Regions from separate parts of the Pseudomonas sp. GW821-FHT07F05 genome, predicted to be linked through region 2. Evidence: riboswitches for the same ligand, from Rfam matches in the RefSeq annotation. Region 2 holds a riboswitch; each other region holds the start of a gene.

Evidence for each region. Region 2 has a riboswitch for cobalamin ahead of AC07RO_RS04915 (ABC transporter substrate-binding protein). Riboswitches for the same ligand answer to the same signal wherever they lie in the genome.
Region 1: another riboswitch for cobalamin. It lies ahead of cobO (cob(I)yrinic acid a,c-diamide adenosyltransferase); the one in region 2 lies ahead of AC07RO_RS04915 (ABC transporter substrate-binding protein).
Region 3: another riboswitch for cobalamin. It lies ahead of cobW (cobalamin biosynthesis protein CobW); the one in region 2 lies ahead of AC07RO_RS04915 (ABC transporter substrate-binding protein).

The regions. Positions count from the first base shown of each region.
Region 1 covers NZ_JBWKQL010000001.1:716,504-724,516, reverse strand. Annotated here, with positions in the region: gene AC07RO_RS03405 (cobyric acid synthase) at 1-625, opposite strand, end outside; gene cobD (threonine-phosphate decarboxylase CobD) at 622-1,614, opposite strand; gene cbiB (adenosylcobinamide-phosphate synthase CbiB) at 1,607-2,515, opposite strand; gene bluB (5,6-dimethylbenzimidazole synthase) at 2,512-3,162, opposite strand; gene AC07RO_RS03385 (cobyrinic acid a,c-diamide synthase CobB) at 3,328-4,629, opposite strand; gene cobO (cob(I)yrinic acid a,c-diamide adenosyltransferase) at 4,626-5,237, opposite strand; cobalamin riboswitch at 5,345-5,570, opposite strand; gene AC07RO_RS03375 (C40 family peptidase) at 5,698-6,234, opposite strand; gene AC07RO_RS03370 (C40 family peptidase) at 6,322-7,011, opposite strand; gene AC07RO_RS03365 (NAD-dependent deacylase) at 7,078-7,851, opposite strand; gene hda (DnaA regulatory inactivator Hda) at 7,860-8,013, opposite strand, start outside.
Region 2 covers NZ_JBWKQL010000002.1:154,375-162,387, reverse strand. Annotated here, with positions in the region: gene AC07RO_RS04925 (aldo/keto reductase) at 63-1,058, shown strand; gene AC07RO_RS04920 (aspartate/glutamate racemase family protein) at 1,119-1,841, shown strand; cobalamin riboswitch at 2,063-2,258, shown strand; gene AC07RO_RS04915 (ABC transporter substrate-binding protein) at 2,402-3,403, shown strand; gene AC07RO_RS04910 (FecCD family ABC transporter permease) at 3,415-4,446, shown strand; gene AC07RO_RS04905 (ABC transporter ATP-binding protein) at 4,443-5,249, shown strand; gene AC07RO_RS04900 (glucarate dehydratase family protein) at 5,721-6,995, opposite strand; gene AC07RO_RS04895 (MFS transporter) at 7,027-8,013, opposite strand, start outside.
Region 3 covers NZ_JBWKQL010000021.1:10,848-18,860, forward strand. Annotated here, with positions in the region: gene cobN (cobaltochelatase subunit CobN) at 77-3,841, opposite strand; gene cobW (cobalamin biosynthesis protein CobW) at 3,844-4,917, opposite strand; cobalamin riboswitch at 5,045-5,276, opposite strand; cobalamin riboswitch at 5,401-5,633, shown strand; gene AC07RO_RS26040 (CbtB domain-containing protein) at 5,733-5,948, shown strand; gene AC07RO_RS26045 (CbtA family protein) at 5,960-6,679, shown strand; gene AC07RO_RS26050 (cobalamin biosynthesis protein) at 6,676-7,110, shown strand; gene cobM (precorrin-4 C(11)-methyltransferase) at 7,313-8,013, shown strand, end outside.

The DNA.
Region 1 (8,013 bases), on a different contig from region 2:
GCTGAAGCAGCGCGATGTCGCCGCGAAAACGATTGATGATGAAACCTCTGACCCGCGCCTGTTCGCTGGGCGACAGCAATTCCAGCGTGCCGACCAGATGGGCAAACACCCCGCCGCGATTGATGTCCGCCACCAGCAGCACCGGGCAATCCACCGCTTCGGCAAAGCCCATGTTGGCGATGTCGCCGGCGCGCAGGTTGATCTCGGCCGGCGACCCGGCGCCTTCGACCATGACCACCGGCCAGCCTTCGCTGAGGCGGCGATGGGAAGCGAGTACGGCCTGCATCGCGATGGCTTTGTAGTCGTGGTAGGCGACGGCGTTCATGGTGGTGACGCCGCGCCCGTGAATGATCACTTGCGCGCCCGTGTCGCTGTTGGGTTTGAGCAGCACCGGGTTCATGTCGGTGTGGGGTTCGAGGCCGCAGGCCTGGGCTTGCACGGCCTGGGCGCGGCCGATCTCGCCGCCGTCCGCGGTCACTGCGCTGTTGAGCGCCATGTTCTGTGGCTTGAACGGCACGGTGCGCACGCCCTGTCGGGTCAGCCAGCGGCACAGCGCCGTCACCAGCGTGCTTTTACCGGCATCGGACGTGGTGCCCTGCACCATCAGGGTTTTGCCGATGTTCATGGGCGCTCCCGGGAGAACTCACTCAGTGCCTGTTCCAGACGCTGCCAGTCGGCGTCCTCGCGGGGCAGGCCGAAACGCAGGCTCCTGTTGTTGTTGAAGATGCGCAGAAGGATGCCCCGGTGTGCGCAGAACTCATACAGTTCTTCCGCCAGCGGCGTGATCAGCCACTGAAACAGCGCGCAGCCGCCCTTAGGCGCGAAGCCGTGGCGGCTGAGCACATCAACCAGACGCTGACTGGCCTGCTCGGTGCGCTGGCGCTGGCGTTGATGCCCGGCCACGTCGTTGAGACAGGCCTGACCGATGATGCGGGTTGGCCCGCTGACTGACCAGGGGCCGATCTGCCGCGCCATGACTTTGAGAAAGCGCGGCTCCGCCAGCACAAAACCCAGGCGCACACCGGCCAGCCCGAAGAACTTGCCGAACGAGCGCAATACGATGAGCCCCGAACGCTGGGTGTAAGCCGCCAGGCTCAACTCCGGCGTGTTGTCCATGAACGCTTCGTCGACCACCAGCCAACCACCACGCTGGGCCAGCCGCGTGTGCCATTCCAGCAGGCGTTCGGGCGTGAGGCTCAGGCCGGTGGGGTTGTTCGGGTTGACCACGACGAGCACGTCAAGGGTGTCGATGAACCGCTCCACTTCGTGCTCAAGCACTTCGCGCACCAGAAAACCGGTGTTGCGCCAGGCCTCGGCGTGCTCGGCGTAGCAGGGCGACAGCACACCGACCTTGCCGGCCTGGCGCAGACGCGGCAGCGCCTGAATCGCCGCTTGGGAACCGGCAACCGGCAGTACGTCCGTGGCGCCGTAGTAGCGGCGGGCGGCGGCTTCCAGACCGTCATCGGTTTCCGGCAGGCGCCCCCAGGCCGCTTCCGGGATCGCCGGGATTGGCCACGACCACGGCGAGATCCCGCTGGACAGGTCCAGCCAGTCCGCCTCATCAATGCCATATTTCAGGACTGCGCCACGCAATCGGCCGCCGTGTTCAAGCATAGAATTCTGTCCCCAGACACAAAATCAGCAACCACAGCCACACGCCGCGCTGCACCAGTTGCCAGCCGCGATCGATGGAGTCCGCGTCCGCCGGCAAGCCTTCGCCCAGGGTCGCGCGCTCATGCAGCTCGCCGTGATAAATCGCCGGACCGCCCAGCTCGACGCCCAGCGCACCGGCGCCGGCGGCCATCACCGGGCCTGCGTTGGGGCTGTCCCACTTCGGGGCCTGGGTGCGCCAGCAGCGCAGAGCCAGTCGGGTGTTGCCCAGCAGCGCGTAGGTTAATGCCACCAAGCGTGCCGGAATGTAGTTGAGCAAGTCGTCGATTTTCGCCGCCGCCCAGCCGAAGCGTTCGAAGCGCTCGTTGCGATAGCCCCACATGGCGTCGAGGGTGTTGCTCAGGCGATAGAGCACAACGCCCGGCGCGCCCAGCACGACGAACCAGAAGATCGCCGCGAACACCGCGTCGCTGCCGTTTTCCAGCACCGATTCGGTGGCTGCACGGGCCACTTCGGTGCCGTCCAGCTCGGAGGTCTGGCGACTGACCAGATAGCCGACGCGCCGACGCGCTTCGGGCAGATCGTCGCTGCGCAGCGCCTGGGCGACCGGCTCGACGTGCTCGCCCAGGCTGCGAAGACCCAACGCGCAGTACAGCGCCAGCACGTCCACCAGCCAGCCAATCAACGGTAGCCAGCTGAGCAACGTGGCGATCAGGGTCAGCGGAATGACGGCGATGAACCACGCCGTCACGCCATGGCTGCGCCAGCCCCGGCCGGCAGCATTCAGGCGCTGTTCGATGCGCTCGGCAAAACGGCCGAACGCCACCAGCGGGTGGTTCCGTTTTGGCTCGCCGAGCAACGCGTCCAGCGCGACCCCGGCGACGCTCAATAACGCCACACTCATTCAATCACTCCCCATGTGTTCTCGTAGACCAACTCTTGCAACGCGCGCGGCTGCGCCCAGCCCTCCAGCACCAGCATCGGCGCCGGGTAAAATGCCTTGACCGGGCCCAGGCACAGGATCGCCAGGGGTTTTGAACCGGTTGGCATCTTCAGCAGATCAGCCAGGGCCTGGGGATCGAACAGCGACACCCAGCCCATGCCCAGACCCTCGGCACGGGCCGCCAGCCAGAGGTTCTGGATCGCGCACGACAACGACGCCATGTCCATTTCCGGCAGGGTGCGACGCCCGAAGATGTGTTTGTCGCGGTCGTCCATCAACGCAGCGACCAATACCTCGGCGCAGTCGCTGATGCCCTCGACCTTCAGCTTCATGAAATCGTCGGACCGCTCGCCCAGGGCTTCGGCGGTGCGGATGCGTTCTTCTTCCACCTGCGCCTGAATCTGCGCGCGCAAGGCCGGATCGGTGATGCGCAGGAACCGCCACGGCTGCATCAGGCCAACGCTCGGCGCGTGGTGGGCGGCTTCGAGCAGACGGGCCAGCAACTCCGGCGCGACGGTGCCCCCGCAGAAGTGACGCATGTCGCGACGCTCGGCGATGGCGCGGTAAACGGCGGCGCGTTCGGGGTCAGTGAAGGTGTGTTCAGTCATGGCTCGCCTGTCCCGCGAGTGAAACACAGCAATCACCTGCGATGCGCCCCATGTAGGAGTGAGCTTGATCGCGAAAGCGGTTTTTCAGAAAAGGAGTGGGATCGGACGCGCCCACTTTGCGAGCAGGCTCGCTCCCACAGAATGCGGCGGTTGAATTAGATGGGCTCATGGCAAAAACAGCGCCGCCATCGCCTGGGGATTCGAGGGAAAGTAAAAGTGGACATACGACGCAGTCATGCGCCCTTCGCGGTACACCGCTTCGGCGCCGCGCCCGCCATTGGGGCTGAGGCCGCGGGCGATGGGGGTCAGCTCGGTGCTGGTCAGGGAGTGGTGATAGGTGTGGCCACGCAGGATGCCTTCCGGCAGTTCGACCGATTGCAGGGCCAGGGCGGCCAGACGCTTTTGCATCACGGCTTCCCCCTTGAGCAAGCCCACCCCTTCGGCGCGCTGGCCGTCGACATCGGTCAGGGCATCGAGCAGATACAACATACCGCCGCATTCGGCGAGCAGGGGCTTGCCGGCGGCGTGGTGCGCGCGAATCGCGGCCAGCATGCTGTGGTTTTCCGCCAGCGCCGTGTGATGCAGTTCCGGGTAACCGCCCGGCAGATACAGGCTGTCGGCGTCGGGTAATTCGCGGTCGCGGATCGGCGAGAAGAACGACAGTTCGGCGCCCATCTCCCGCAACAGGTCGAGGCTGGCACCGTAGAAAAACGCAAACGCCTCGTCGTGGGCGATGGCGATTTTCACACCGGCCAGCAGCGGTTCGGCCGGCACGAATTCCGGCGCGGTAAAGGTCACGGACGGTGGCAACGTGGCGTCGCAGGTGCTGGCCAGTGCGGTGGCCGCAGCGTCAAGGCGCATGTCCAGGTCATTCAATTCGCTCGCCTGCACCAGGCCGAGGTGCCGGCTGGGCAGCTCAATGCCGGTTTCACGGGACAGCGCGCCGTACCAGCGCAGGCCTTCAGTCAGGCTGCCTTCCAGCAACTGCGCGTGGCGCACTGTGCCGACGCGATTGGCCAGCACGCCGGCGAATGGCAGATCCGGCTGATAGCGCGCCAGCCCAAGCGCCAGTGCGCCGAAGGTCTGAGCCATGGCCGTGCCGTCAATCACCCCCAGCACCGGCACGCCGAAACGCCGGGCCAGGTCTGCGCTGGAGGGCGTACCGTCGAACAAGCCCATGACGCCTTCGATGAGGATCAGGTCGGCGTCGGCGGCGGCTTCCCACAACAGACGCCGGCTTTCGGCCTCGCCAATCATCCACATGTCCAGTTGGTACACCGGATGGCCGCTGGCGCGTTCGAGAATCATCGGGTCGAGAAAGTCCGGTCCGCATTTGAACACGCGCACCTTGCGCCCCTGATTGCGATGCAGACGGGCGAGTGCGGCGGTGACGGTGGTTTTGCCCTGGCCGGACGCGGGCGCAGCGATCAATACTGCCGGGCAGTGCCGGGGCTGGCGCTCACTCACAGTTCGATGCCTTTCTGCGCCTTGATGCCGGCTTGAAAGGCATGCTTGACCACGCCGATATCGGAAACGGTGTCGGAGAGGTCGATCAGTTCCTGCTTCGCCCCGCGACCGGTGACGATCACGTGCTGCATCGGCGGGCGTGCCTGCAAATCGCTCAGCACCTGCTCCAGGTCCAGATAGCCGTGCTTGAGGGCAATGTTCAGCTCATCGAGCACGACCATGCCGATAGAGGCGTCCTTGAGCATTTCCCGGGTCACGGCCCAGGCGGCTTCGGCGGCGGCGATGTCGCGCTGGCGGTCCTGGGTTTCCCAGGTGAAGCCCTCGCCCATCACGTGGTAACGCACTTGTTCGGGAAAGCGGCGGAAGAACAGCTCTTCGCCGGTGCTGTGGCGGCCTTTGATGAACTGCACGACGCCGCACTGCATGCCATGGCCCATGGCGCGGGCCAGCATGCCGAAGGCCGAGCTGCTTTTGCCTTTGCCGTTGCCGGTCAGGACCAACAGCAATCCGCATTCATTTGGCGCGCTGGAAATGCGCTCGTCCATCACCGCCTTTTTGCGCAGCATGCGCGCCAGGTGGCGTTCGTCACGTTCGGGGGATTCGCTCATCTCAGCTCTCCGCTTGAGGGCAGGTGTGGCAAACGGAGGGCACAGGCAAAGACTGTCAGCAGGCACCGGACATGGCCCGGCCTGCAGCAGAGCATCGCCCTCCGTGATGCTGTTCGATGGATCAGGCCGGTCTCCGGACTCATGAGTTGCCACAACCGTGGCAGGCCAGGCGCCTTCCCATGTTCAGCGAACACAGTGGCATTGTGCGTGGCCTTGACTCATTTACCGTTGCGGAGGCAGCGCCGGAATTGATCGCACGAGCAATCGCACCGGCTTCCCTGTTTCACCCTGTGGACCAACAAGGTCCCGGGCACCTGAAACATGGCGCGAAGGTTAGAGGGTTGACTGGGGAGCGTCAATCGAACCGTGGACAGAGCGCCCACGGGTTTACGGGATTTCACCCTGGAATGCACAGGTGTTCCTGCAGCAGCAGCCCATGAACACGTTGCCTCAAAAACGACTATTGCCTGGCAAGATTCGATGGCTGGATAACGCGCTTGGCATTCAGCCAGGCCTTTTGCCAATAAGGCTTGTCCAGGCTGTCGAGTTTGACGGTGCCGCCGGTGGCCGGTGCATGAACGAATCGCCCTTCCCCGACGTAGATGCCGGCGTGGCTGACGTGGGAGCCGCCGCCCGTGGCGAAGAACACCAGGTCACCGGTCTGCAACTGGCTGCGGTCGATGTCCGGGCCACGCAGGGTGATCATTTCCCGCGTCGATCGCGGCAAGGTGATACCGGCGGCGTCGTGGTAGACATAGCCGATCAGGCCGCTGCAATCGAAACCCGAATCAGGCGTGTTGCCGCCCCAGCGATAAGGCGTGCCAACGAGGCCGATCGCGCGCAACAAAACGTCGTCGGCGAGCGGTGAAGAAAACTGGGGAGGAGCGGAGACCACAGGCCGGTAGACGACCTTGCGTGGAGCAGGCGGTGGAGTGCTGGAACATGCGGCCAGCAGCACAGCCAGAGAGGCGACGATCAGGCGAACCGTTAACGACATAAACACGACAACCTGTGCGGGATGCAGCTTACTTTGCCGAGGGCCGGGGTCGCGCGCAAGAGGGGTTAGCCCTTTGCGCGCCCGGAATTAACGGGTTTGGCGCTTGATTGTAGTCGAGCTCATCGCGGTAGTGGTTGCAGGTACCGTTGAAGGTGCCATCGCCAGCGCGCGTTTGGCTTCGATGAACGTCTTGGCCCAGTAGGCATCGTCGAGGCTGTCGACGCGGACACCACCGCTGCGGCGGCTGCTGGAGTGGATGAATTGATCATCGCCCAGGTAGATGCCCGCATGGCTGACACGACCACGGCCGGCAGTGCTGAAGAACAGCAGGTCGCCTGGCTTGAGGTCATTGCGTTTAACGAGAGGGGCATCGATGTTGATCATTTCGCGGGAGGAACGCGGCAGGCTCATGCCCGCCTCTTCGCGGAAGAGATAACCGATGAAACCGCTGCAGTCGAAACCAGAGGTGGTCGACGTGCCGCCGAAGCGATAGCGAGTGCCTATCAGGGATTTGCCGCGCTCGAGGATGCTGTCAGCCAGAACCGGCAGGCGGTACGGCTTGTTATCGGCAAATTGAGCGAGCTCGTCTTCGGTGGCGACTTCGTCATCCAGTACGGAGGATGCGTAATCGGCACGCTTGCTGGCGGATTGAGCGGTGGCAGAGTCCCGGAACTGGGGGCTTTGCGACTGTTGTTGCGACGTCGGCATCTGGGCCGCACAGCCGAACAACAGCGTTACGAGTGCGAGAGGCACGAGGGGTGCGAAGCGGTTTAGCATGTGCACGACCGTGGCTGAAGTGTAAAGAAGCCGAGACTATGCCTTCAATCGTACCCATTTGCAAATTCAATCGAAACAAATGTGACTTACGATGTCGTCCATCACTTCTAAGGCTCTACACCTCAGAAACGCATCCATGTGCGCGGAATGATCGGTCGGCGAAGGGTTTATCTCGGCAGTAAAGCCTCCCGTCACCCGAGCGCGCAGCATGGGCTCATGAATGTACGGGAAGCTGGCGGTGGTTCCGATGCTGAGCACAGCATCAAAGCCTTTTGCCATCTCTTCCTGAAGCACGTTCAGTGCCAACTCTGGCAACATCTCCTCAAACAACACCACCGATGGCCTCAAAACGCCAGTACAGCGGGCGCACAGCGGTGGCAGTGGCCGGTTGAGGTGCTCGCTCAACTGCAGATCTTCGGCGCCACAAGATTGACAGTAGAGCGGCGCCAACTGGCCATGAATTTCGATCAGCCGTTCTGGCGGACTACCCGCAGCGCGATGATAGCCGTCGACGTTTTGCGTCAACACCCAGCATTCCGGCTTGCGCCGCTGCAATTCGGCGATGGCATAGTGCGCCGCATTGGGACGTCCATCCAGGCAAGCGCTGCCCAATTGTGCAATGTATTTCCAGCACAGCGCCGGATCACGACGCAGCATCGGGCCGGACAACGCCATTTCGATCGGCAGGCCGTCGTCGGTCTCGCCGTTGTACAGACCACCGACACCGCGATAGGTCGGCAAACCCGAATCCGCCGAAAGGCCAGCACCGGTGATGATCAGGATGCGTGTGGCATGGCGCAGGGCCGCGGCGGTTTGCAGGACTAAAGCCTGATCGACCACGGACGCGCTTACCAACCGAGGGTTTCTTTCAGGAACGGAATGGTCAGCTTGCGCTGGGCCTGCAGTGAGGCTTGATCGAGCTGTTCAAGCAGGTCGAACAGCGCACTCATGCTGCGCTTGCCGCGGGTGAGGATGAAATGCCCCACTTCGTCGGTAAGGTGC
Region 2 (8,013 bases):
TGCTCGATCCGGGCCATGAACCGCGCGCCATCCAACACGCCCCACCGCACAGGACACCTTCCATGAGTCTGCACGACAAGATCATCGGCCGCCTCGGCTTCGGCTCCGCACCGCTGGGCAACATGTTCCGCACCATCGACGAGGAGGAAGCAGCGGCCACCGTTCAATCCGCCTGGGACCAGGGCATTCGCTATTTCGACACGGCGCCCATCTACGGCGCCGGCTTGTCCGAGCAGCGCCTGGGCAAGGCCCTCGCCGGCGTCCCCCGGGACCAATACACCCTAAGCACCAAAGTCGGCCGGCTGATTTCCGACGAGATCGACACCGAGACCCGCAGCGGCCCGTTCGCCGAAGGCCTGAAAAACAAGATCGTCACCGATTATTCCGCCGACGCCACGCTGCGTTCCATTGAAGCGAGCCTGGAGCGGTTGAACACTGATCGTCTGGATATCGTGTTTGTCCACGATGTGGCGCAGGACGCCCACGGCGATGCCTGGATCGAGCATTTCAATATCGCCCGCACTGGCGCTTTCCGCGCCCTCACCCGCCTGCGTGAAGAAGGCGTGATCAAGGCCTGGGGCTTGGGCGTCAATCGCGTCGAGCCGTGCGAACTGACGCTGGACCTGGAAGAAGCCCAGCCCGATGGTTTCCTGCTCGCCGGCCGCTATTCGCTGCTCGATCACGACCAACCGCTGCAACGGCTGTTCGACAAGGCCCGTCAGCACAACGCCGAATTCGTCGTCGGCGGGCCTTACAGCTCCGGCGTGTTGGTGGGCGGCAAGCATTTCGAGTACCAGGAAGCGTCGCCAGCGATGCTCGACAAGGTGGCGCACATTCAGGAGATCGCCCGTCAGTACCAGGTCGACATTAAATCGGCAGCGCTGCAATTTGTCCTTGCCAACCCCCTGGTGGCGGCGGTGATTCCGGGTGCCAGCCGCCCTTCGCGGATCATCGAGGACGTCACCGCGCTTAACGCACAGGTGCCTGACGGTTTCTGGCAGGCCATGCGCGATCAGGGCTTCATCGCCCTGCAGGCGCCCGTGCCGATGAAAGACTGATATCGTGGGCAACGACGCCGGGCCAGACGCCCGGCCTTGTTTTCTGCGCGAGATCTGTCCATGCGAATTCTGATCGTCAACGTCAACACCACCGAATCGATGACCGAGACCATCGCCGAGCAGGCCCGCAGCGTGGCCTCGCCTGGCACCGAGATCATCGGCCTGACCCCGCGCTTCGGCGCCGAGTCGGTGGAAGGCAATTTCGAAAGCTACCTGGCGGCCATCGCGGTGATGGACCGGGTGATGTCCTACGAAGGGCCCTATGACGCCGTGATTCAGGCCGGTTACGGCGAACATGGCCGCGAGGGTTTGCAGGAATTGCTCGAGGTGCCGGTGGTGGACATCACCGAAGCGGCGGCCAGCCTGGCGATGCTGCTGGGGCATAAATACGCGGTGGTCACCACGCTGGACCGCACCGTGCCGCTGATCGAGGATCGCCTGAAACTGGCCGGCGTGTACGAACGCTGCGCGTCGGTGCGGGCCAGTGGCATGAGCGTGCTGGAGCTGGAGGCATCGCCGGAGCGTGCGGTCGAGGCGATCGTTGAGCAGGCCATGGAAGCGGTGAATCGGGACAAGGCCGAGGTGATTTGCCTGGGCTGCGGCGGCATGGCCGGGCTGGATCAACTCATCCGTGACCGCGCCGGCGTGCCGGTGGTGGAGGGCGTGACCGCAGCGGTGGCACTGGCAGAATCACTGGTGCGTCTGGGGTTGAAGACCTCGAAAGTGCGGACCTATGCGACGCCTCGGCCGAAGAAGATTGTCGGTTGGCCGTTTAAGCTCTAAGCCGGTGGTGTTGAGCTCACGCCGATGGCGCTGCAAACACATACCTTGTGGGAGCGAGCTCGCTCGCGAAGACTGCATTCCAGCCGCAGAAGATTTAGCGGATGTGCTGGCCTCTTCGTGAGCAAGCTCACTCCCACAGGTGTTGCGTCCGTCCAGTTACTGCGAGGTGTCAATACATCTCCGGCACACTGTCGCTGCATTCGCCTCTCCCCACCGAATCGTTTAGTATCCCCGCCGCCGGTTTCCGCTCGGAATTAATAGGGAATCCCCAGGCGCGTGCTGCGCGCTGAAAGGGAACTGTCCCCGCAACTGTAGGCGCTGAGCCCTGCTTCCTGTTTGCCACTGGGTGACCCCGGGAAGGCCGAAGCACGGCGATGAAGCGTCAGTCAGGAGACCTGCCGGCCAGCATATTCATTCACCGGCGGGGTGTCCGGGGAAGGACTCCCGTTCGCGTGCCGTGCGCGCACCATGAGCCCGCCCTTTTTTCCGGGGCGTCTGTCGGGATGGACTTTCCAGCGCCTGCTTCGCCAAGCATTCAGGCTATCTGGAGATCGCTGTTCATGCCGCTGCGCCGCCTCGCTGCCCTGCTCGTCACCCTGACCTTGCCCACTGCCGCCCTCGCGGCGTCGACGATTTACCCCTTGACCGTGGACAACTGCGGCCAAGCGCTGACCTTCACCCACGCCCCGCAGAAAGCCGTGACCATCGGCCAGGCGGCCACCGAGATGCTCTATGCCCTCGGACTGGGCCCGAACGTGATCGGCACGTCGCTATGGTTTAACCCCGTCCTGCCCCAGTACAAAACCCTCAACGACGGCATCGCTCGGCTCGCGGATAACGCGCCGAGTTTTGAATCGGTGATCGGCAAACGCCCGGATTTCGTCCCGGTGCAGTTTGAGTGGATGGTCGGGCCCCAGGGCGCCGTTGGCACCCGCGAGCAGTTCCGCGACCTGGGCATCCCGACCTACATCCTGCCGTCCGATTGCGAGGGCAAGAACAACCGGGTCGGCGCCGACGGCACGCGCCTCGAAGCCTTCCGCATCGACACGCTGTACAAAAGCCTGCGGCAGCTGGCGCAGATTTTCGACGTGCAGGACCGTGGCGAGCAGTTGATCGCGGATTACCAGGCGCGAATGGCTCGGGCTGTGGCGCAGGCGAACGCCCATGCCAACCCGCCCGTCTCGGCGGTCTTCTGGTTTTCCAGCCCGGACATCAACGTCGATCCGTACGTGGCCGGACGCAAGGGCATTCCCAACTTCATGCTCGACACCCTCGGCATGCGTAACGTCATCGACTCCGACGAGGAATGGCCGACCGTGGGCTGGGAAACGATCGCCAAGGCCAACCCGACCGTGCTGGTCATCGCGCGCATGGACCGTCGCCGCTTCCCGGCCGACGATCACGAGAAGAAGCTGGCCTTCCTCCGCTCGGACCCGGTCACACGGAATATGGATGCGGTGAAAAACAATCGCATCGTGATCATGGACGCCAGCGCCATGGAGTCCAGCGTACGGCTGTTTGACGGCATCGAACAACTGGCTCAGGCCACTCACCCGCAATGACGTCATTCAGCATGCCCCGTTCGAGCGTCGTTCGAATCTTCGGCCACGTTGCCTGGGCCACCGCGTTGCTGGCGTTGGCGGTGCTGGCGGGCGTGGCGATCGGCGAGACGTCGATCAGCCTGCCGGTGATCGTTCAGGTGCTGGCGAACAAGCTGTGGGCCACAGGCTATCCCCTCGACCCCATCGATGAGGGCATCGTCTGGAATTACCGCCTGACCCGGGCCATCGTGGCCGCCACCTGCGGCGCAGGGCTGGCGGTGTCGGGTGTGGTTCTGCAATCGCTGCTGCGCAACCCGCTGGCCGATCCCTACTTGCTGGGCATTTCCGCCGGCGCTTCGACTGGCGCGGTGCTGGTGGCGATCATCGGCATCGGTGCCGGGACGATTTCACTCTCCACCGGCGCGTTTGCCGGGGCGATTGCTGCCTTCGCGCTGGTCGCCCTGCTCGCCCGCTCCTCTCGGGGCCAGACCGCTGCCGGCCAGATCATCCTGGCGGGCATTGCCGGGTCCCAGCTGTTCAACGCCCTGACGTCCTTCCTGATCACCAAGTCGGCCAATGCCGAACAGGCCCGCGGGATCATGTTCTGGTTGCTGGGCAATCTCAGCGGCGTGCGCTGGTCGTCGGTGGCGCTGTCGGTGCCGGTCGTGGTGCTCGGCTTGCTGGTGTGCCTGTGGCATCGGCGCGCGCTGGATGCGTTCACGTTCGGCAGCGACTCGGCGGCATCCCTGGGCATTCCGGTGCGCCGGGTGCAGGCCGTGCTGATTCTCACCGCCGCGCTGATGACGGCGGTGATGGTGTCGATCGTCGGCTCCATCGGCTTCGTCGGGCTGGTGATTCCCCATGCGGTGCGCCTGATGGCCGGGGTGCGCCACGCGCGTCTGTTGCCCTTGAGCGCCCTGATCGGCGCGCTGTTCATGATCGCCGCCGACGTGCTGTCGCGCACCTTGATCAAGGGTCAGGTGTTGCCGATCGGGGTCATTACGGCGCTGGTCGGCGCGCCGGTTTTCGCCATGATTCTGGTCCGCGGGAATCGTCCTCGATGAACGCCCGTCAGGAGGTGCCCGGTGCCATGCTGGAAGGCAGTGACCTGAGTTATTCGGTCAAGGGCGCGTCGCTGCTCAGTGGGGTGAGCCTGGCGATTCGGCCGGGGGAAAACCTGGGGATCGTCGGGCCCAATGGCTCGGGGAAGTCGACGCTGCTGAAGTTGCTGGCGGGGATTCAGTCGCCGTCTCAGGGCGACGTTCGCCTGGGCGGGCAGCGATTGTCGTCGCTGAGCCGGCGGGACATTGCGCGGCAGGTGGCGGTGGTGGAGCAGCACGCGCAGACGGGTGATTCGATCAGTCTGTTGCAGGCGGTTGAGTTGGGCCGTACGCCGTGGCTCTCGGCGCTGGCGCCGTGGGGCGCGGACGATGACCGGATTGTGGCGCAGGCGCTGGCGGATGTGAGTGTGCAGCACTTGGCGCATCGGGCGTGGCATACGTTGTCGGGTGGGGAGCAGCAGCGGGGTCATATTGCGCGGGCTTTGGCGCAGCGGCCGCAGGTGTTGTTGCTGGATGAGCCGACGAATCATCTGGATATTCAGCAGCAGTTGTCGATTTTGCGGTTGGTGCAGGATTTGCCGGTGACGACGGTGGTGGCGTTGCATGATTTGAATCAGGCGCTGGGGTGTGATCGTCTGGCGGTGATGGATGGGGGGCGGTTGGTGGCGTTGGGTTCGCCGTTTGATGTGTTGACGCCGGAGCTATTGGGTGAGGTTTTTGGGGTGCGGGGGCATTGGTTGGTTGATCCGTTTGACGGGGCTAAGGTGTTGAGGTTGAGGGCGCCAAGATCAAAGGCGTCGGCCTAACGGCCTCGTTTTCGCCTTCGGCGAGTTACTTGGAAAAGCACCCCAAGTAACCAAGGGTGCTTGCTCCTGGTTGGGTTCCTCCTTCGTCGGAATACCTTCACTCCGGTCTCGCTGCGTGGGCCCGCGCCGAACGGGCATCCATGCCCTGACGGCGCTCTCGCCGCATCCATGCGGCTCGGCCCACTCCGCGAGACCTCCGTTCAGCCTGCACCCAAGTCGCGTTTTGCGGTGTTTGAGCCTTTTGGGTATGAAGATCAAGAGCAGATCAAAGGCTTCCCGGCTGAAGCCGGTCCTACAGTGAGGTCACGCGTCCCTCACTGGCTTGACGCGGTCTCGTAGGACTGGCTTTAGCCGGGAAGAGGCCAGTTCAGGCGCTGAAGGATCTCCGGCCTGAACGGTATTTGTGGGAGCGAGCTTGCTCGCGAATGCGGTATCCCAAACGGCGCCGTTCATGCAGCCCCACCCCCAACCTCAATACCTCGGCTTCACCGCCTTCCACTCCGGTTTGTATTTCTGCATTTGCCGCACATCATCCCGCTGGCGAATCCCGCACGTCAGGAATTGGTCATTGAGTTTGCCCAGCTGGTCATAGTCCAGTTCAAGCCCCAGCCCAGGCTCGCGGGTGAGGTGGACGCAGCCGTCGATGATGGGAAGTTTGCCGCCTTTGATGACTTCTTCGTCCGGTTCTTGCCACGGGTAGTGGGTGTCGCAGGCGAAGTCGAGGTTGGGGACGGCGGCGGCGACGTGGGTCATGGCCATGAGGCTGATGCCCAGGTGGGAGTTGGAGTGCATGGAGACGCCGAGGCCGAAGGTGTCGCACATTTTTGCCAGGGCCTGGGTGTCGCGCAGGCCGCCCCAGTAATGGTGGTCGGCGAGGACGATCTGCACGCTGTTCAGCGCGACGCTGCGGCGGAATTCGTCGAAGTCGGTGACGACCATGTTGGTCGCCAGCGGCAGGCCGGTGCGTGTGTGCAGTTCGGCCATGCCCTCCAGTCCGGGGGTCGGGTCTTCGTAGTATTGCAGGTCATCGCCGAGCAGTTCGGCCATGCGGATCGAGGTTTCCAACGACCAGTTGCCGTTCGGGTCGATGCGCAGCGGATAGCCCGGGAAGGCCTTTTTCAGCGCTTTGATGCAGGACACTTCGTGCTCTGGGTCCAGAGCGCCGGCTTTGAGTTTGATGCTTTTGAAGCCGTAGGCGTCGATCATCCGCCGCGCCTGGGCGACGATCTGTTCTTCGCTCAGCGCTTCACCCCAGCTGTCGGGCGCGTAGGGCGAATCGGCGTGCTGGGCGTATTTGAAGAACAGGTACGCACTGAACGGCACGCGGTCGCGAACGGCACCGCCCAGCAGGTCAACCAATGGCAGATTCATGGAACGTGCCTGCACATCCAGAAACGCCACTTCAAACGCCGAATAGGCATTGCTCACCGCCTTGCTGGCATGGGAACCCGGCGCCAATTCGGCACCCGCTACCGAAGTGGGTTTGTTCGCCGCCACCGTGGCTTTGACCACCGCCCGCAGTTGATTGAGGTTGAACGGGTCCATGCCGATCAACTGGCTCTGCAACTGCTGCTGAATCGCCAGGGCCGGGGCATCGCCGTAGCTTTCTCCCAGGCCGAGGTAGCCGTTGTCGGTTTCGACTTCAATGATCGAGCGCAGGGCAAACGGCTGGTGGATGCCGCTGGCGTTGAGCAACGGCGGATCGCGGAAGGCAATCGGGGTGACGGTGACGCGTGTGATTTTCAAATGACTTCTCCCGGTCAATCAGGGTGTGAGGCTAGGGTTTGACGCTTGACGATGAGCTGAGCGACGCGGCTGCTCGCAGTGGCGCAGCGTCCTCAAGCTTTGGGCGGTGTGGGTCGCCTTTCGGTGTGGTACGGGCGAAAAAGATCACCACGGCCGCCACCAATGAGGTGAGTGCCAGGCCGTACATGCCGCCTTGAATGGAGCCGGTTTTCTGCTCCAGAAAGCCGAACGCGGTGGGCGCCACGAAGCCGCCGAGGTTGCCGATCGAGTTGATCAGCGCGATCACCGCCGCTGCGATGCGCGCGTCCAGATAGCCTTGGGGAATCGGCCAGAACAGCGCGGACGCCGCTTTGAAACCGATGGCCGCGAAGCAGATGGCGACGAAGGCGAAGATCGGCCCGCCGACGGTGGACATGAACATTCCGCAGGCGGCAATCACCAGGGTGACCGCAACCCACGCCTGTTGACGCTTGAAGCGGGCCGCCAGCGCGGCGAAGCCGTACATGGCGATGATCGAGATGATCCACGGGATCGAGTTCAACAGGCCGACTTCGAAATCGCTGAGGCTACCCATCTTCTTGATCATGCTCGGCAGCCAGAACGTCGCGCCGTAGATGGTCAGGGCCACGGAAAAGTAAATGAAGCAAAAGAGCATGATCTGCCGGTCGGCGAGCAGCTTGAAGATCGACGGCTTGATTACTTGCGCCGCTTCACGGGCGCGCTGTTCGGCGTCGATGGCACTGATCAGTGCACCCTTCTCTTCTTCGCTCAGCCACTTCGCCTCGCGGGGATGGGACTGCAGCCAGAACCAGACAAAGCCGCACAGGGCGATGGAGGCGAAGCCTTCGATGATGAACATCCACTGCCAGCCGTGCAGGTTCATGCCGCTGACGCCGAGCAAGGCCCCGGACACCGGCCCGGAAATCACCGAGGCAATGGCCGAGCCGCTGAGGAAGATGGCCATGGCCTTGCCGCGTTCGCTCGAAGGCAGCCACTGGGTGAAGTAATAAATGATGCC
Region 3 (8,013 bases), on a different contig from region 2:
TAAAGCCGCGGGTCAATCACAGTGTTCAATCCAGTCAGGCGTTTGCACAGGCTGCTGTGCAGGCCCTCATTCACGCTCATGACTCTTCGATGTCCAGCAACAGATTCTCCAGCGCCTCGCGGTACTCGCCCGGTTCCTGCCACAGGCCGCGCTGCTGCGCCTCGAGCATGCGCTCGGTCATGTCCCGCAGCGCATCCGGGTTGTGCTGCTGGATGAAATCACGGGTCGAGGCGTCCAGCAGATAGGCATCGGCCAGCAGCGCGTATTGGTGATCGTCGATCAGCTCGGTGGTAGCGTCGAAGGCGAACAGGAAATCCACCGTCGCCGCCATCTCGAACGCACCCTTGTAGCCGTGGCGCTTGACCCCTTCGATCCACTTCGGGTTGGCCGCCCGGGAGCGCACCACCCGGTTGAGCTCTTCCTTCAGCGTACGGATCTTCGGCAGATCAGGCTGGCTGTGGTCGCCGTGATAACTGGCGACTTTCTCGCCGGACAGGCTTTCCACTGCCGCCAGCATGCCGCCCTGGAACTGGTAGTAATCGTTTGAATCCAGCACATCGTGTTCGCGGTTGTCCTGGTTCTGCAGCACCGCCTGAACCTGGCTCAGCCGCTTGGCAAAACCGTCACGGGCCGGCGTGCCTTCGTCGCTGCCGCCGTAGGCGTAGCCGCCCCAGGTCAGGTAGACCTCGGCGAGGTCTTCGCGGCTCTGCCACAAGCGCCCGTCGATGGCGTTCTGTACCCCTGCGCCATACGCGCCTGGCTTGGCGCCGAAGATGCGCCAGCCAGCCTGCTTCGCCGCTTGCTCGACATCCAGACCGTCGCGCTGCAATTGCTCGCGCTCCTGGCGCACGCGGGCGGCCAGCGGGTTCATGTCGTCGGGCTCGTCCAGCGCCGCGACGGCCTGCACCGCGGCGTCGAACAGGCGGATCAGGTTGGCGAACGCGTCGCGGAAGAAACCGGAAACCCGCAGGGTGACATCGACCCGCGGCCGGTCGAGCAGGCTCAGGGGCAGGATCTCAAAGTCATCGACGCGCTGACTGCCCGTCGCCCACACCGGACGCACGCCCATCAGCGCCATGGCCTGGGCGATGTCGTCGCCGCCGGTGCGCATGGTCGCCGTGCCCCAGACCGAAAGCCCCAGTTGACGGAGATAATCACCATGATCCTGTAAGTGCCTCTCCAGCAACAGATTTGCCGACTGGAAACCAATGCGCCACGCGGTCATGGTCGGCAGATTGCGCACGTCCACGGAGAAGAAGTTGCGCCCGGTCGGTAGCACGTCCAGCCGTCCTCGGCTGGGGGCGCCGCTCGGGCCGGCCGGGACGAAACGCCCACTTAGCGCGCTGAGCAGGTTCGACATTTCGGCTGGACCGCAGGCGTCTAGGCGAGGGATAACCACTTCATGCAGAGACTGAACAACATCGGACAAGCTGTTGTTTGCAAAGGTATTACTGATAGGCACGCCGCTGGCAATCTGCTCAATCATCTGCGCGGCCAACAGCTCCAGCCGCTCGCGGGTATCACCCGTCGTGCGCCATGGTTCAGCGCTGACTTCATGTAATGCGTGAGGTTTGTCGCCGGTCCATGGCGCACCGAGATCACAGTCCAGCGGGTCGAAATCCAGCGCCAGCGCCTGACTCAATGCCCGCAGCAGACTGGCCTGACCGCCGCGACCATCGCCGCGAGGCACGCGCACCATGGCCAGCAGCGTGTCGATGCGCAGCCGGCCGATGGGCGACTCGCCGAATACGTGCAAGCCGTCGCGGATCTGCGATTCCTTCAGGTCACACAGGTAGGTGTCCAGGCGCGGCAGCCACACGGCGGCGTCGGCCTCGCTGTTGGCGTCCCCGTCCATCGCCAGCTCGCGGTCGATGTGGGTCTCGCGCACCAGCCTGAGAATGTCTTTTTGCAGCTCCCTGGCGCGGCGCGGATCAAGCAGCTGCGCTTCGTAATATTCGTCCGCCAGCAGTTCAAGGTCGCGCAACGGACCGTAGGTTTCGGCGCGGGTCAGCGGTGGCATCAAGTGGTCGATGATCACCGCCTGGGTGCGGCGCTTGGCCTGGGCGCCCTCGCCCGGATCGTTGACGATGAACGGGTAGATATTCGGCATCGGGCCAAGGATCGCGTCCGGCCAGCAATACTCGGACAGACCGACGCCTTTGCCCGGCAGCCATTCCAGATTGCCGTGCTTGCCGACGTGGATGACAGCGTGAGCGCCATAGCGTTTGCGCAGCCAGAAGTAAAACGCCAGATAGCCGTGGGGCGGGACCAGATCAGGGTCGTGATACACCGCGCTGTGGTCCACGTTGTAGCCCCGCGCCGGTTGAATGCCGACGAAGGTCATGCCGAAACGCAGGCCGGCGATCATCATCCGCCCGTCCCGACACATGGGGTCGGTGTCAGGGGCGCCCCATCGCGCGATGACTGCATCGCGATTGGCTTGCGGCAGCGCTTGAAACGCCGCCCTGTACTCGTCCATGGCCATGCTCTGGTGGCACGGCCGTTGATCGAGGCTGTCCGGATCGTTGGTGACGCCGCCGAGCAAGGCGTGAATCAGCGCAGTACCGGTCTCGGGCAGGCCCTCAACCGGGTAACCCTCGGCCTGCATGGCCTTCAGGATGTTCAGCGCGGCCGCCGGGGTGTCGAGGCCGACGCCGTTGCCAATGCGCCCGTCGCGGGTGGGGTAGTTCGCCAGAATCAGCGCTACGCGCTTGTCGGTGTTGGCGGTGCGGGCAAGCAGCACCCAGCGCCGGGCCAGTTCGGCGACGAAATCCATGCGTTCCGGCTGGGCGCGGTAGCAAACCACGTCGGACTGACTGCGCTCGCTGTGCCAGGCCAGGTCCTTGAAGCTGATTGGCCGGCTGATGATGCGCCCGTCCAGTTCCGGCAGCGCGATGTGCATCGCCAGGTCTCGGGGGCCCAGCCCTTGGGCGCTTGCCTGCCAGGCGGGTTCGTTGTCCTGGGCGCAAATGGCCTGAATGACCGGGATGTCTCGGCGAAACGGCCGAACATCCGGCGCTTCCGGGCTGGATTGGGCGAAGCCGGTGGTGTTGAGAATGACCTCGCAATCCACCTCGTCGAGCCAGTCCTGTATCGCGCTCATGCAGCCGGCTTCCTTCAGGCTGGCGACGGCAATCGGCAACGGGTTCAGGCCCTGGGCCGACAAGCGCTCGCAGAACACATCGATGAAACCGGTGTTGGCTGCCTGCAGGTGGGAGCGATAGAACAGCACGGCCGCGACCGGCTGATCGGCGCGCCAGTCGGCCTGCCAGCGGGCCAGGTCGGCGTTGGCGTGGTGCGGGTGATAAATCACGGTGCGCGGCAGGGTCTGCGGCTCGGCCCAGGGGTAGTCGCCACCCAGCCAGCGGGTGGCGATGAAATTGAACAGCGCCAGCGCGTTGTGCTTGCCGCCCTGACGCAGGTAATGCCAGAGACGCTCGCGGTCTTCGACGGATTCCGTGCTCAGGCCGCTCAGCTCGGGGTCTGGCCGATCACAGCCCGGGACCAGAATCAGCTTCACGCCTTTCGCGGCCAGCTCCACCAGCCGCTCGACGCCATAACGCCAGTAGCCGATGCCGCCGTGCAGGGAAATCAGGATGACTTTGGCGTGGCGCAGCACCTCGTCCACGTACAGATCCACCGACGCATGGTTTTGCACCTGCATCGGGTTGGCCAGGCGCAGGCTCGGGTAGCTATCCGGCAATTGCCGCGCGGTTTCAGCCAGCAGCGCCAGATTTGAGTCGGCGCTGCACAGGATCACCAGCTCGGCGGGCGTCTGGCCCAGGTCAGCGATGCTGTCGTCGGGGACGAAGCCGCCGGGCTGTGTACGCAGCAGGTGCATGGTTAGCCTTTTATGCCTGAGACTGCGTCGCGCAATTGCGCTTCGAGGACGCCGGCGTCCAGTTCCTGGCCGATCAGCACCAGGTGGGTTTCCCGGGCTTCGTCTGCTTTCCAGGCGCGGTCGAAATGCTTGTCGAAACGCGTGCCGACGCCTTGCACCAGCAGGCGCATGGGTTTGCCGGGAATGGCGGCGAAGCCTTTGACACGCAGGATGCCGTGCTGGACGACGGCCTGGGTCAGCGCGTCGAGCAACAGCGATTCGTCGGCCTGGGGCAGCGTGATGGAGATGGAATCGAAGGCGTCATGGTCGTGGTCATCATGATCGTCGCCTTCGTGGTGATCGTGGTGGGTCTTGCGCCCGTCGATGTGCAGCTCGGATTCGGCGCCCAGGCCCAGCAATACGCTGATCGGCAGCTGGCCCCGGTTCGCTTCGACGATCTTCACCGCCGGCGGCAGTTCTTCGGCGACTTCGGCACGCACGGCGGCGAGAGCATCAGCGTCGAGCATGTCGGCCTTGTTCAGCACGACGAGATCGGCGCTGGCCAGTTGGTCGGCGAACAGTTCGTGCAGCGGCGATTCGTGATCCAGGTTCGGATCGAGCTTGCGCTGGGCGTCGACTTGGTCCGGGAACGCGGCGAAGGTGCCGGCGAGCACGGCCGGGCTGTCGACCACGGTGATCACGGCGTCGACGGTGCAGGCGTTGCGGATTTCCGGCCACTGGAAGGCTTGGACGAGGGGTTTCGGCAGGGCCAGGCCCGAGGTTTCGATGAGGATGTGATCGAGGTCGCCGCGACGGGCGACCAGTTCCTGCATCACCGGGAAAAACTCTTCCTGAACGGTGCAGCACAGGCAGCCGTTGGCCAGTTCGTACACGCGACCGACGGCTTCTTCTTCGGTGCAGCCGATGGTGCATTGCTTGAGGATGTCGCCGTCGATGCCCAGTTCGCCGAATTCGTTGACGATGACGGCGATGCGTCGGCCTTCGGCGTTGTCGAGCATGTGCCGCAGCAAGGTGGTTTTGCCCGAGCCGAGAAAGCCGGTGACGATGGTGACGGGGAGTTTGGCCAGTGTTTTCATCGGTTGCCCTCAGGCGTGCGGCGGGGCAACGAGGACGAAAACAGCGCAGGCCGGTGGAAGCAGGCGCGCGGTTCGATTCGCCACCGGATCACCCCGCCCGGTTGTAGTGGAATTCCTCGGCCGCTTGCAGGCGGTCCGATTCGAGGCAGGTCTCCTGGCTCACGGCGGCCGGTCGCTGACAGGCATCATCAGGCGACTGGTATTCATCGCGCCTTCCCGCTCGCGCAGTGGCTGTGCAATGAAGCTGTCCGTTTACAGTTGCGGGGGCAGCTGCGGCTTGATACCGCATTCCCTTCTTAGCGCCGGTGGCCTTGGTAGTTGATAAAGGCGCCCGGCGAACCTCAAGTGCGCAAGGCTACGCAGTGACTGGAGGCCGGTCAATCGCGCTTTGCAATGATCGCCGCACCAATTGACGCACCGATCGCTGCATTGATTGACGCATCGGCTGAAGGGCCGATTGACGAGCCAAACAGCCCGTGGTCTGCTACACACCTTGTTACGGGTGCCCTTCACAGGGTGAAACGGGAAACCGGTGCGTACAGACCTTCGGGTGTGTATCAGTCCGGTGCTGCCCCCGCAACGGTAAGCGAGTGAAGAGTCAGATCCACTGTGTCGGCATCGATATGGGAAGGCGATTCTTGAAGGCACGACGGCTGTAACGGCTGATGCATGTGCCCCTCGCGAGCCCGGAGACCGGCCCGATAACGCTACATAACACAACCCGCGGTGGGCGGGCGCTGTTGATCACTGCCGGCCTTCGCCTGCGGTGTCTTCGCGTCTTTCCGTCCGCTGAATCCACTTCAGAGGGAAGCGCCATGTCCATCAGCACACCCCGCCAGACGTCCGGCACCGGCACCAGCACAAACACCACAACAGCCGTGACCGCCACCCAAAACCAGCGCCTTGTCGCCGCCGTCAGCGCGATGTTTCTCGGTGCGTTTCTGGTGTACTTCGCCGGTTTCTCCCACATCGATGCGGTGCACAACGCGGCACACGACACCCGTCACAGCTCCGCCTTCCCGTGCCATTGAGACCCGCCGCCATGTTCAAGCGAATTGCGCAAACGGCCGGGTTCAGCGGACTGCTCGCCGCCCTGCTGTTGACACTGCTCCAAAGCTTCTCGGTGGCGCCACTGATCCTGCAGGCGGAGACCTACGAAAAGGCCCCGGCTGCCGAGATGCACGAGCACGCCGAGGGTGCGATGGCCGGCCACGTCCATGACGCCGAAGCCTGGGAGCCGGAAGACGGCTGGCAGCGCGTGCTGTCCACCACCGGCGGCAATCTGGTGGTCGCGGTCGGCTTCGCCCTGATGCTGGCGGCGCTGTACACCCTGCGTACGCCGACCAGTGCCCGCGAAGGCGTGCTGTGGGGGTTGGCCGGTTATGCGGTGTTCGTGCTGGCGCCCACTCTTGGTTTGCCGCCCGAGCTGCCCGGCACTGTCGCGGCGGATCTGACCCAACGGCAGATCTGGTGGGTCGGCACCGCCGCCTCCACGGCTTCAGGCCTGGCATTGATAGTGTTTGCACGGCACTGGGTGTTGAAGGCCTTGGGCGCGGTGATCCTGGTGGTGCCGCATATCGTCGGCGCGCCGCAACCGGCGGTGCATTCGGCACTGGCGCCGGAAGCCCTTGAAGCGCAATTCAAGATCGCGTCGCTGCTGACCAATGCGGTTTTCTGGATTGCCCTGGGCTGGATCAGCGCCTGGTTGTTTCGGCGCAATGAAGCGACCGAGACGCACGTCGGTTTGAAGCCTGCTCTGTGAATGAAGTGCGCGATCGGCCGCTGTGGGTGGTCGGTCTGGGCTGCCAGCGCGGCTGTTCGGCGCTGGAGCTTCGGCAGTTGATGGAGCATGGGTTGCGGGAGGGTCGTCTTCAGCTGACAGACGTTGCCGCCCTCGCCTCCATTGACGGCAAGTCGGCCGAGGTGGGGCTGCTGGCACTGGGTCATGAGCTGGGGCTGACGATCGGGTTTTTCAGCGCGGGTGATCTGGCGGCTTACGAGGCACAGCTGACTTACCTTTCGGACATCGCCTTCGAACGCACCGGCTGCTACGGCGTGGCAGAAAGCGCGGCGCTGGCGATGGTGACACGGTTGACCGGCGCGCCCGCGACCTTGGTCATCCCCCGCCGAAAAAGCCCCCACGCGACCTTTGCTCTGGCAACCGCAAACGTTAGGGCTGGAGCAATCTCATAGGCCGGCTCAATCTTGTAGGACCGGCTAGAACTGTAGGACCGGCTTTAGCCGGGAAGACGTCAGTAGTCACACCGCAGATTTTGATGGTGTGCCCGAGGGCCCCTTCCCGGCTAAAGCCAGTACTGAAAAGTCAGACCGAGTGCGCTCAGGGAGAATGCATCCGACGAGCCACTGCTCAAATGAACCCCAATCAGGAAACCCCATGACTGTTTTTTTCATCGGCGCCGGCCCCGGCGATCCGGACCTGATCACTGTCAAAGGCCAGCGGCTGATCCGCTCCTGCCCGGTGATCATTTACGCCGGTTCCCTGGTGCCTGAAGCAGTGCTGGAAGGTCATCAGGCGATCCAGGTCACCAACAGCGCTCCATTGCACCTTCAGCAGATCATCGAGCTGATGAAATCCGCTCATGCACAGGGCCAGGACGTGGCGCGTGTGCATTCCGGCGATCCGAGCCTGTATGGCGCGATCGGCGAACAAATCCGCTGCCTGCGCGATCTGCAGATCCCCTTCGAAATCATCCCCGGCGTCACCGCCACCGCCGCCTGCGCCGCGTTGCTCGGGACAGAGCTGACGCTGCCGGACATCTCTCAGAGCGTGATCCTGACCCGCTACGCCGACAAAACCGACATGCCCGAAGGCGAAAGCCTGGGCGATCTGGCACGGCACCGGGCAACCATGGCGATCCATCTGGGGGTCAATAACCTCGGCAAGATCGTTGCCGAGCTGACGCCGCACTATGGCGCCGACTGTCCCATTGCCGTGGTGCATCGCGCCAGCTGGCCCGATCAGGATTGGGTCACCGGCACACTGGCAGACATCGAGGAGAAGGTGCGGATCAAGGGATTTCGTCGCACCGCGCTGATCCTGGTGGGTCGGGTACTGGGCAACGACGTGTTCAGCGA